One region of the Streptomyces sp. NBC_00490 genome, then DNA from elsewhere that is predicted to be linked to it. Evidence: riboswitches for the same ligand, from Rfam matches in the RefSeq annotation. Region 1 holds a riboswitch; each other region holds the start of a gene.
The links. Region 1 has a riboswitch for S-adenosylmethionine ahead of OG381_RS05655 (ABC transporter substrate-binding protein). Riboswitches for the same ligand answer to the same signal wherever they lie in the genome.
Positions count from the first base shown of each region.

Region 2: another riboswitch for S-adenosylmethionine. It lies ahead of thrC (threonine synthase); the one in region 1 lies ahead of OG381_RS05655 (ABC transporter substrate-binding protein).
Region 3: another riboswitch for S-adenosylmethionine. It lies ahead of OG381_RS15170 (aminotransferase class V-fold PLP-dependent enzyme); the one in region 1 lies ahead of OG381_RS05655 (ABC transporter substrate-binding protein).

Region 1 covers NZ_CP107869.1:1,268,038-1,271,304, reverse strand. Annotated here, with positions in the region: gene OG381_RS05660 (ABC transporter permease) at 1-477, opposite strand, end outside; gene OG381_RS05655 (ABC transporter substrate-binding protein) at 481-2,100, opposite strand; SAM riboswitch class IV at 2,464-2,577, opposite strand; gene OG381_RS05650 (hypothetical protein) at 2,675-3,267, opposite strand, start outside.
Region 2 covers NZ_CP107869.1:4,926,936-4,930,202, forward strand. Annotated here, with positions in the region: gene OG381_RS22160 (MoaD/ThiS family protein) at 1-87, opposite strand, end outside; gene thrC (threonine synthase) at 118-1,401, opposite strand; SAM riboswitch class I at 1,418-1,558, opposite strand; gene OG381_RS22170 (glucosyl-3-phosphoglycerate synthase) at 1,725-2,669, shown strand; gene OG381_RS22175 (alpha,alpha-trehalose-phosphate synthase (UDP-forming)) at 2,754-3,267, shown strand, end outside.
Region 3 covers NZ_CP107869.1:3,361,397-3,364,663, reverse strand. Annotated here, with positions in the region: gene qcrB (cytochrome bc1 complex cytochrome b subunit) at 1-367, shown strand, start outside; gene trpD (anthranilate phosphoribosyltransferase) at 488-1,552, shown strand; SAM riboswitch class IV at 1,628-1,744, shown strand; gene OG381_RS15170 (aminotransferase class V-fold PLP-dependent enzyme) at 1,891-3,252, shown strand.

The DNA of each region.
Region 1 (3,267 bases):
CGCCTCGACGAGCAGCAGCCCCACCCAGAACGTCGGGACCGACACCCCGAGCGGGGGCAGCGACAGCAACAACTGCCGCAGCCACCGCCGCGAGGTGTACGTCGCCACCACCGCGAGACCGCCACCGAGCAGCACCGCCAACAGCAGTGCGGCAGCGGTCAGTTGCAGTGTCTGCGGCAGCGCGTCGGCCAGCGTGGCGGTCACCGGGCGGCCCGTGGAGACCGCGTCGCCGAAGTCCCCGCGCACCGCCCGGCCCAGATAGTCGGCGTACTGCACCAGCACCGGCTTGTCGAAGCCGTACTCGTGCCGCAGCGCGGCCAGCCGGGCCGGGTCGACGTCCCCCGAGTCCATCCCGGCACCGGCCATCGCGGTGACCGGGTCACCGGGCAGGAAGTCCAGCACCAGGAACGCCACCGTGTAGGCCGCCCACAGCACCCCGACCGCCTGCGCGACCCGCTTGATCACATAGCGGCGCACGCGCTAGCCGATCCAGGTGTCGTGCAGCTGGATGCGGCTGCCCGAGTCGAAGGCGAGGCCGTGCACCTTCTGCGACACGCCCAGCTGGGTCTGGAGCTCCACGACCGGCACGTTGTACGCGTTCCGCACGATCAGCTTCTGCGCGTCGTCCACCAGCTGCCTGCGCTTGGCAGTGTCCGTCGTCGCGGCCTGTCCGGACAGCGCCGTGTCCAGCGAACTTGCGGGCAGCCGGTAGAAGTTGGCCAGCCGCGTGGAGAAGGAGCTGCGCAGGATGTCCGGGTCCGAGCGGGTCACGTTGCCCCACACCAGGTCGAAGTCGCCGCCCTGGAGCGTGGTGGCAAACTGGCTGACCTGGCCCTGCTTGAGCGTCACGTCGATCCCGACGTCCTTCAGCTGCTGCTGGACCAGCTCCAGTGCGGGCTGGTTGGTGCCCGCGTTGGGGAACCAATTGATGGCCAGGCTCAGCTTCTTGCCGTCCTTGACGCGGACGCCGTCACCGCCGGCCTTCCAACCGGCCTGGTCCAGCAGGGCCTTGGCCTTGGCCGCATCGAAGGCGAGGTCCGAGGAGAGGTCGGTGTAGTCGGGCGTGGTGTGCGCCAGGACGCTGGTCGCCGGCTTCGTACCGGTCGGGAAGACCGTGTCGGCGATCTGCTTGCGGTCGACGGCGGCGAGGATCGCCTGGCGCACCTTGGCGTCCTTGAGGACGGGCCGCGAGTTGTTGATGCCCAGCCCGAACACCACGCCGGGGTTGGCCCTGCGCAGGAGGGTGACCTGGCCGCCCTTGAGGGCCGCCTCGTTGGCCTTGCCGACGCTGCTGATCGCGTCCACCTGGCCGGACTGGAGGCTTCCGGCCCGCACCCCCGCCTCGGGCACCACCTTGAACACCAGCTTGTCCAGGTAGGCCTCGCCCTTCTTGGACCACAGCGAGGAGCCCCAGGCGTACCCGGTGCGCTTGGCCAGGGTGATCGACTGGTTCTGCACGTACTGCTTCAGCACGAACGGCCCCGATCCGACGACACCGTCGCTGCACTTCCGCTGCGGCGTCTTCTTCACGCTCGCCGACGACTCGATGCCCAGCGAGTGGGTCGAAGTCGCCTGGAGGAACTGCGCGTTGGGCTCCTTGAAGGTCACCCTGACGGTGAGCGGGTCCACCGCGGCGGTGCTCTTGACGCTGCTCAGATAGCCCTGGGCGAGGACGCCCAACGCACCGAGCTTCGGGACCGCGTCGAAGTTGTCCTTGACGACCTGCGCGGTCAGCTCGGAGCCGTCGCTGAAGGTGACACCCGAGCGCAGGTGGAACGTGAACTCCGTCGCGTCGGCGTTGATGTCCCAGCTCTTGGCGAGCCATGGCACGATCTTGCCGGTCTCAGGGTCCTGGTCGGTGAGGGAGTCCACGGTCTGACGTACCGAGTAGATGCTTTCGTTGCTGCCGACCTGCTGGGGGTCCACGCAGCCGGCGTCGGAACCCACCGCGAAGGTCAAGGTGCCGCCGGACTGGGGTCGGTTGCTTCCGCTGCCCGGGCCGGTGCTGCCCGAGCCGCAGGCGGTGAGCAGAACACTGGTGGTCAGGAGGGCGGCGAGGGGCGCCCATCGGGAGGTTCTGAAATCCGGAAGTGCTGTCACGGAGGGGTCTCTCCTACTCGTGTCACCAGGCAAGGGGGTGCCGTACCAGGCACGGCCGTGCATGGGTGTGCGGCCCCGGCCGGCGTGACGCCGGTGGCGGGGGAGCGCTGTGCAGACGGGGACAGGCGGGCGACACCGGGAGAGCCGGTGGCCGGGAAGAGCGCGGGGAAGGTGGGCCGGCGGCGGAGGTCAGCCGACCGCGGACGGGCTCGTCAGGCCTGACAGAGGCAGCTGGTCGAGCGCTTCAGATCGATATGGCGTCGACGCGCGAGGCGGGAGAACACCGTGGCGAGAGCGAACGAGGCGCTGAGTTCACCACCGTGCCGCATACCGGTCCTCCCCGTCTCCGGCCCCAAAGACGGGGCCACGCGCTTGCGGGAATCCTCGGTGATCCCGCCGGGCTTTCACCTGGAGCACCCCACCGCGCGGGAGGGTTGCCGGTCAGCAAGCCAGGGCTGGACGCTGACACTCAATGCCGATCGTGATCGTACGGAGCGGTCTTGTCGTACGTCAATGCCACCATCGGGCGCCCTGTTCGAGAAGGCGTCACCCTGAGCGTGGTCATCTTGCCCAATCAGTCCATGAGCGCCCGCACTTGGCGGTGGCCGGCCTCTCCGCGAGACCAGATGTGCGTCAGACGGCGCGGGTTCACGCGGTCCCAGGTGTCGTGGTCCATGACAGCGACGGCGTCCGACAGCCGCCACCGCGAGGAACTCCATGAGGCCTCGGGGACTTCCACCAGACCGTCGAGGAGCGCGACGGCCGCTGCCGCGAGCGTGCCCACGGGCCATGGCTGCCATGTCGCGACGGTGTCGGTGAGGGCATGGGATTCGATCAGATGCAGGAGGGACGGTGCGACGGGGAGGTAGGGACCGCTGCCGTCGACGTCGGTGCCCACACTGCCGTCGGTGTGGATCAGGTCCCGGCACGGCTTCGACACCCGCTCGCCGGTCCATTCGAAGTACCAGCCGCCTCTTCCGGGGTCCTGCCATGCTCGCGTCTTCATGCCGAGGTGGTCGTACTCCCACCTGCGGACGGACTCGTACCGCTCCCCGGCCACCATCCGGCTACGGCGTACCTCGTACCGAAGGCCCGCGAACTTCTGCTCGAAACCCTCGCATCGGATGAGGAGATCCAGCGGGGCGGGCACGAGCTTCCCCGCATGAT
Region 2 (3,267 bases), 3.7 Mb from region 1:
GGCGAGGGTCGCGCCCTCGGCGGCGACCTCGGCCTGTCCGCCGGTGTAGGTGCGCAGGATGGTGGGGATGCGGACGTTGACGCTCACGGTTGAACCTCCGGTCGGGGTTGCGGGGGCCTAGAGGAGGCCGGCCTCGCGGAACGAGTCGAGATTGGGGCGGATGGTCGCGGTGAGCCCCGTACCCGCCACCGCATCCAGGGTCTTCAGTCCGTCGCCCGTGTTCAGCACAACGGTGGTCAGTGCCGGGTCCAGCAGGCCGTTCTCGATCAGCTTCTTGGTGACACCGACCGTCACACCGCCCGCGGTCTCCGCGAAGATGCCCTCGGTCCGCGCCAGCAGCTTGATCGCGTCCACGACCTGCTCGTCGTTGACGTCCTCCACCGCACCGCCGGTACGGCGCGCGATGTCCAGGACGTACGGCCCGTCCGCCGGGTTGCCGATGGCGAGGGACTTGGCGATGGTGTTCGGCTTCTGCGGCCGCACCACGTCGTGGCCCGCCTTGTAGGCGACGGAGACCGGCGAGCAGCCCTCGGCCTGGGCACCGAAGATCCGGTACGGCCTGTCCTCGACGAGCCCGAGCTTGATCAGCTCCTGGAGCCCCTTGTCGATCTTCGTGAGCTGCGAGCCGGAGGCGATCGGCACGACCAGCTGGTCGGGGAGCCGCCAGCCGAGCTGCTCGCAGATCTCGTACGCCAAAGTCTTGGAGCCCTCGGCGTAGTAGGGCCGCAGGTTGACGTTGACGAAGCCCCAGCCCTCGCCGGCCGGGTCGCCGATCAGCTCGGAGCAGAAGCGGTTCACGTCGTCGTAGTTGCCCTCGATGCCGACGAGCTCGCCGCCGTAGATCGCGGCCATGACGATCTTGCCCTGCTCCAGGTCGTGCGGGATGAACACGCAGGACCGGAAGCCGGCCCGGGCGGCGGCGGCGCCGACGGCACCGGCCAGGTTGCCCGTGGAGGAGCAGGAGAGGGTGGTGAAGCCGAAGGCGCGCGCGGCCTCCAGGGCCTGGGCGACGACGCGGTCCTTGAAGGAGTGCGTCGGGTTGCCGGAGTCGTCCTTCACATACAGACCGCCGGTGACACCGAGTTCGCGGGCCAGGTTGTCGGCCTTGACGAGCTGGGTCCAGCCCGGGTTGATGTTGGGCTTGTCGGCCACGTCCGCGGGGACGGGCAGCAAGGGCGCGTAGCGCCAGATGTTCGCGGGTCCCGCCTCGATCTGCTTGCGGAGTTCCTCGGTGTCGTAGGCCGAGAAGTCATAGGCGATCTCGAGCGGGCCGAAACACTCCTCGCACGCGAAGACCGGGCCGAGGGGGACGCGGTGACCGCACTCGCGGCAGCTGAGCGCCGCGGCCGGGCCGAGGTCTACGGTGGTTTCGGTGGTGCTTGCAACAGTCTGCGCAGCCATGAGAGGCGAGGCCCTTTCCTCATCTTCCTCACGACGCATCTCGCCGTGAGACGGATTTGGCACCTTCCCGAGTCGGGAGCCTCACGCGCGTGAGAAACCGACTGGAGGGTTGCCGGGGCTTCATCGGGCCGTATCCCTCTGCCCCTCTGGATGAGCGGTATGAAGTTGTGTGAACGGCGGGCCACCCTCGACATGCGATGGTCATCCGCGTTGTTCAAGACTGTAACCGACGACCAGGACAGTTGAGATAGTCGTCCGGTCCGCGAGATGGATCACATGCTGATACGCATACTCGCCGAGAGAACGCAGAGGAGCCGCGCACTGTGCTGAACGAAGTCGAGCGCTGGCTGACCACCCGGTCCTGGTCCCTGACCGATCGCCCGCTCCACCAGCTCCTGGCCGCCAAGCAACGCACGAACCAGTCGGTCAGCGTCGTACTGCCCGCACTCAACGAGGAGGAGACGGTCGGTGACATCGTCTCCGTGATCCGTCACGACCTCATGCAGCAGGTCCCCCTCGTCGACGAGATAGTCGTCGTCGACTCGGGCTCCACCGACCGTACATCGCAGGTCGCCGCCGCGGCCGGGGCGACCGTCGTCCACCGCGACGACATCCTGCCCCGTCTCCCGGCCGTGCCCGGCAAGGGCGAGGTGCTGTGGCGCTCGCTGCTGGTGACCCGCGGTGACATCGTCTGCTTCATCGACGCCGACCTGAAGGAGTTCTCCTCCGACTTCGTCTCCGGGATCGTGGGCCCGCTGCTCACCGACCCCGCCGTCGACCTCGTCAAGGGCATGTACGACCGTCCCCTGGGCGGCGCGGCGGGCCAGGGCGGCCGGGTGACCGAGCTGATGGCGCGCCCGCTGCTGAACATGCACTGGCCCCAGCTGGCCGGCTTCGTCCAGCCGCTGGGCGGCGAGTACGCGGCCCGCCGCTCCCTGCTGGAACAGCTGCCGTTCCCGGTGGGCTACGGCGTCGAGCTCGGCATGCTGGTCGACGCGCTGCATCTGGTGGGCCTGGACGCGCTGGCCCAGGTCGACGTGGGCGTGCGCAAACACCGCCACCAGGACGGACAGGCCCTGGGCCGGATGTCCGCCGCGATCTACCGCACTGCCCAGCTGCGGCTGGCGCGCGGCCACCTCATCCGCCCCTCCCTCACCCAGTTCGAGCGGGGCGCGGACGGCTTCGAGCCGCGGACGTACTCCGTGGACACGGAGGAGCGCCCGCCGATGGTGGAGATCGTGGAGTACGCGTCCCGGAAGGTCGCCTGAGGGCGGCCGTATTACGGCGCCCACAAGCCCGTATACAGCGAACCGCACGTTTGAGCGTTTCCGGGTCGGGCTAAGTTGAGGCGTATGGCTTCCACGCAGTCCGACCAGGGTGCCCGGGTGCTCGTCGCGTCCAACCGCGGCCCGGTCTCGTACGAGGTGCAGGAGAACGGCTCGCTGTCCGCGAAGCGCGGTGGCGGCGGGCTGGTCTCCGGCCTCTCCGCGATCGGGTCGGACGCGGACTCGCTGTGGGTGTGCTCGGCACTCTCCGACGGCGACCGCGAGGCCGTGCGGCGCGGGGAGGGAGAGCAAGGCGTCCGGATGCTCGACATCCCGGCGGACGTGCACGCGGACGCGTACAACGGCATCGCGAACTCGGCCCTGTGGTTCGTCCACCACATGCTGTACCAGACCCCGCTGGAGCCGGTCTTCGACGCGGAGTTCCGGCGCCAGTGGGCGTCGTACGAGACGTACAACCGCGCCTTCGCCGAAGCACTGGCCGAGGAGGCGGGGCAGGGCGCGGCGGTCGTGGTGCAGGACTACCACCTGACGCTGGTGCCCGGGATGCTGCGCGAGCTGCGCCCCGACCTGCGGATCGGCC
Region 3 (3,267 bases), 2.1 Mb from region 1:
CTTCGTCGCCCCGGTGCTCGCGTTCATCGCGACCAAGCGGATCTGCCTCGGCCTCCAGCGCCGCGACAGGGAGAAGGTGCTGCACGGCCGCGAGTCGGGCATCATCAAGCGCCTGCCGCACGGTGAGTTCATCGAGGTGCACGAGCCGCTCAGCCAGGACGCGCTGCACACGCTCACCGCGCACGAGCAGTACGTGCCGGCCGAGATCGGCCCGACGGTCGACGACAACGGCGTCGAGCGCAAGGTGAAGGGCTCCGAGAAGCTGCGGGTCAAGCTGAGCAAGGCCTACTTCGGCGAGGAGTCCCAGATCCCCAAGCCCACCGCCGAGGAGTACAAGGAGATCACGAGCGGCCACGGCCACCACTGATCGCTGCGCTCGCCACGCGCGCCGAAGGGCCCCGTCCGAACACCGGACGGGGCCCTTCGCCGTCCCCTGCGGCTGGATAGGGTGGGCCCACACTCTTCTACGACATCCTGGAGCGGCCTTATGAGCGCTGTGACCCCCGCTGGAGGCGACACCGCGGCGGGCCGTTCCTGGCCCGAGGTACTGAGCGCCCTGCTCGCCGGGCAGGACCTGAGCTCGGGCGACACGGCGTGGGCCATGGACCGCTTCATGAGCGGCGAGGCCACGGACGCCCAGATCGCGGGCTTCATGGTGGCGCTGCGGGCCAAGGGGGAGACGGTCGAGGAGATCACCGGTCTCGTCGAGGCGATGTACGCGCACGCGCAGCCGCTGGACATCCCCGGGCCCGCCGTCGACATCGTCGGCACCGGCGGCGACCGGGCGAAGACGGTCAACATCTCGACGATGTCCGCCATCGTGATCGCGGGCACCGGGGCGAAGGTCGTCAAGCACGGCAACCGGGCCTCGTCCTCGGCGAGCGGTTCCTCCGACGTCCTGGAGAAGCTCGGCATCAACCTGGACCTGTCGCCCGCGCGGGTGGCCCAGGTGGTGGAAGAAGCCGGCATCACCTTCTGTTTCGCGGCCAGGTTCCACCCGTCGATGCGGTTCGTCGGCGGGGTCCGCCGGGACCTCGGGATCCCGACCTCGTTCAACCTGCTCGGCCCGCTGACCAACCCCGCGAGGGTCACCGCCTCGGCGGTCGGCTGCTTCGACACCCGGATGGCGGGGCTCATGGCCGGAGTGCTCGCCGAGCGAGGCTCCTCCGCGCTGGTCTTCCGCGGTGACGACGGTCTCGACGAACTGACGACCACGGCCACGTCACGGGTGTGGGTCGTCCGCGACGGCAAGGTGCGCGAGGAGGCCTTCGACCCGCGGGACGTCGGACTCGAACTGGTGCCGGTGGAGGCGCTGCGGGGCGCGGACGCCTCGTTCAACGCCGAGGTCGCCCGACGTCTGCTGGACGGCGAGACCGGAGCGGTGCGGGACGCGGTCCTGCTCAACTCGGCCGCGGCGCTGGTGGCGTTCGCGCCGACGGAGGCACCGCTCGTGGACCAGATCCGGGCCGGCATGGTGAAGGCGGCCGAGTCGATCGACTCCGGCGCGGCCAAGCGGACGCTGGAGCGCTGGGCGGCGGCCAGCAACGCCTGACGTCCACCGGTTGTCGTCCCGCGATCCGGACACGGGTTGCGGGACGACGATCACATCGCGTACGTTCTTTGACCAGGTCATGAGTGACAGTCATGAGGCCCCGGCCGACTGTCCGGCAACCCTCCGTCCGTGGCGGGGTGCCCCGGGTGAAGACCAGGCCGTAGGCAGCGAGGTCTACGGCAAGCGCGGGCCCCTCTCGAAATCCAGGGGTCCTGGTCGTTCGAGGGAGTCTTCCGTGAGCAAGCGAATGCGATAGGGCTGCCGAGCCCCGCCTCCGCGCACCCTTTTCCTCACCTCCGCATGTCCTTCTCCGGCATGCTCTCTCACGGGAGTTCCCCATGTCTGTCTCCACCGCTGCCGCCGCCCAGACCATTTGTGCCCCGCTGCCCGTTCTGGGAAGCGATGTCACCGTCCCGCTCGTCACCGGTGGCGAGGTCACCTACGCGGCCCTCGACTACGCGGCCAGCGCCCCCGCCCTGCAGCGCGTGTGGGACGACGTGGCGGCCTACGCCCCGTACTACGGCAGCGTCCACCGCGGCGCCGGGTACCTCTCCCAGCTGTCGACGGACCTCTTCGAGAACGCCCGGAACACCATCAGCGAGTTCCTGGACTGCCGCGCCGACGACCAGCTGGTCTTCACCCGCTCGACCACCGACTCCCTGAACCTCCTCGCCGCCGCCCTCCCCGCCGACTGCCAGGTCTTCGTCTTCGAGACCGAGCACCACGCGAGCCTGCTGCCCTGGCAGGACGCCCGCGTCACCTACCTCGACGCCCCGCGCACCCCGGCCCAGGCCGTCGAGACCCTGGAGAAGGCGCTGGCGGCCCGCGACCCGTTCGGTCCGGCCCTGGTCTGCGTGACCGGCGCCTCCAACGTCACCGGCGAGCTGTGGCCGGTGCGTGAGCTGGCCGCCGCCGCCCACGCGCACGGCGCCCGGATCGTCCTGGACGCCGCCCAGCTCGCCCCCCACCACCCGGTCTCGGTGCGGGACCTGGACGTCGACTGGATCGCCTTCTCCGGCCACAAGCTGTACGCGCCCTTCGGCTCCGGTGTCCTCGCGGGCCGCGCCGACTGGCTCCAGGCGGCCGACCCCTACCTCGCCGGCGGCGGCGCCAGCCGCAAGGTCACCCGCCGTACGGACGGCGGCGTGGACGTCGAGTGGCACGAGACCGCGGCCCGCCACGAGGCCGGGTCCCCGAACGTGATCGGCGCCTACTCCATCGCGTCGGCCTGCAAGGCGCTCACCGAGGCCGGTTTCGACACCCTGGTCGCCCGTGAGCGGCACCTGATCGAGAAGGTGAGGACCGGCCTCGCCGAGGTCCCCGAGGTCCGGATCCTGTCCCTCTTCGGGGACGACGCCCCGCGCGTCGGCGTGATCTCCTTCGTCGTCGAGGGCTGGAACAGCTCCCACTTCGCCGCCGCCCTCTCCGCCGAGTACGGCATCGGCGTCCGCGACGGCCTCTTCTGCGCCCACCCCCTCGTCCGCACCCTTCTCGGCAGCGACCCCCAGACCCAGGGCGAGTGCGGAGCCCCGGAGGCCGCGCCCGGCGAGAAGTCCCTCAACGCGATCCGGGTGAGCTTCGGCGCGGGCACGCCGGACGAGCACGTCGAGCGCTTCGTGACCGCCGTCAAGGAGCTCGTCCAGGACGGTGCGAAGTGGAAGTACCGCACGGAGGACGGCCGTTGCGTCCCGGCGGTCTGACCTGCTGACGGGCCT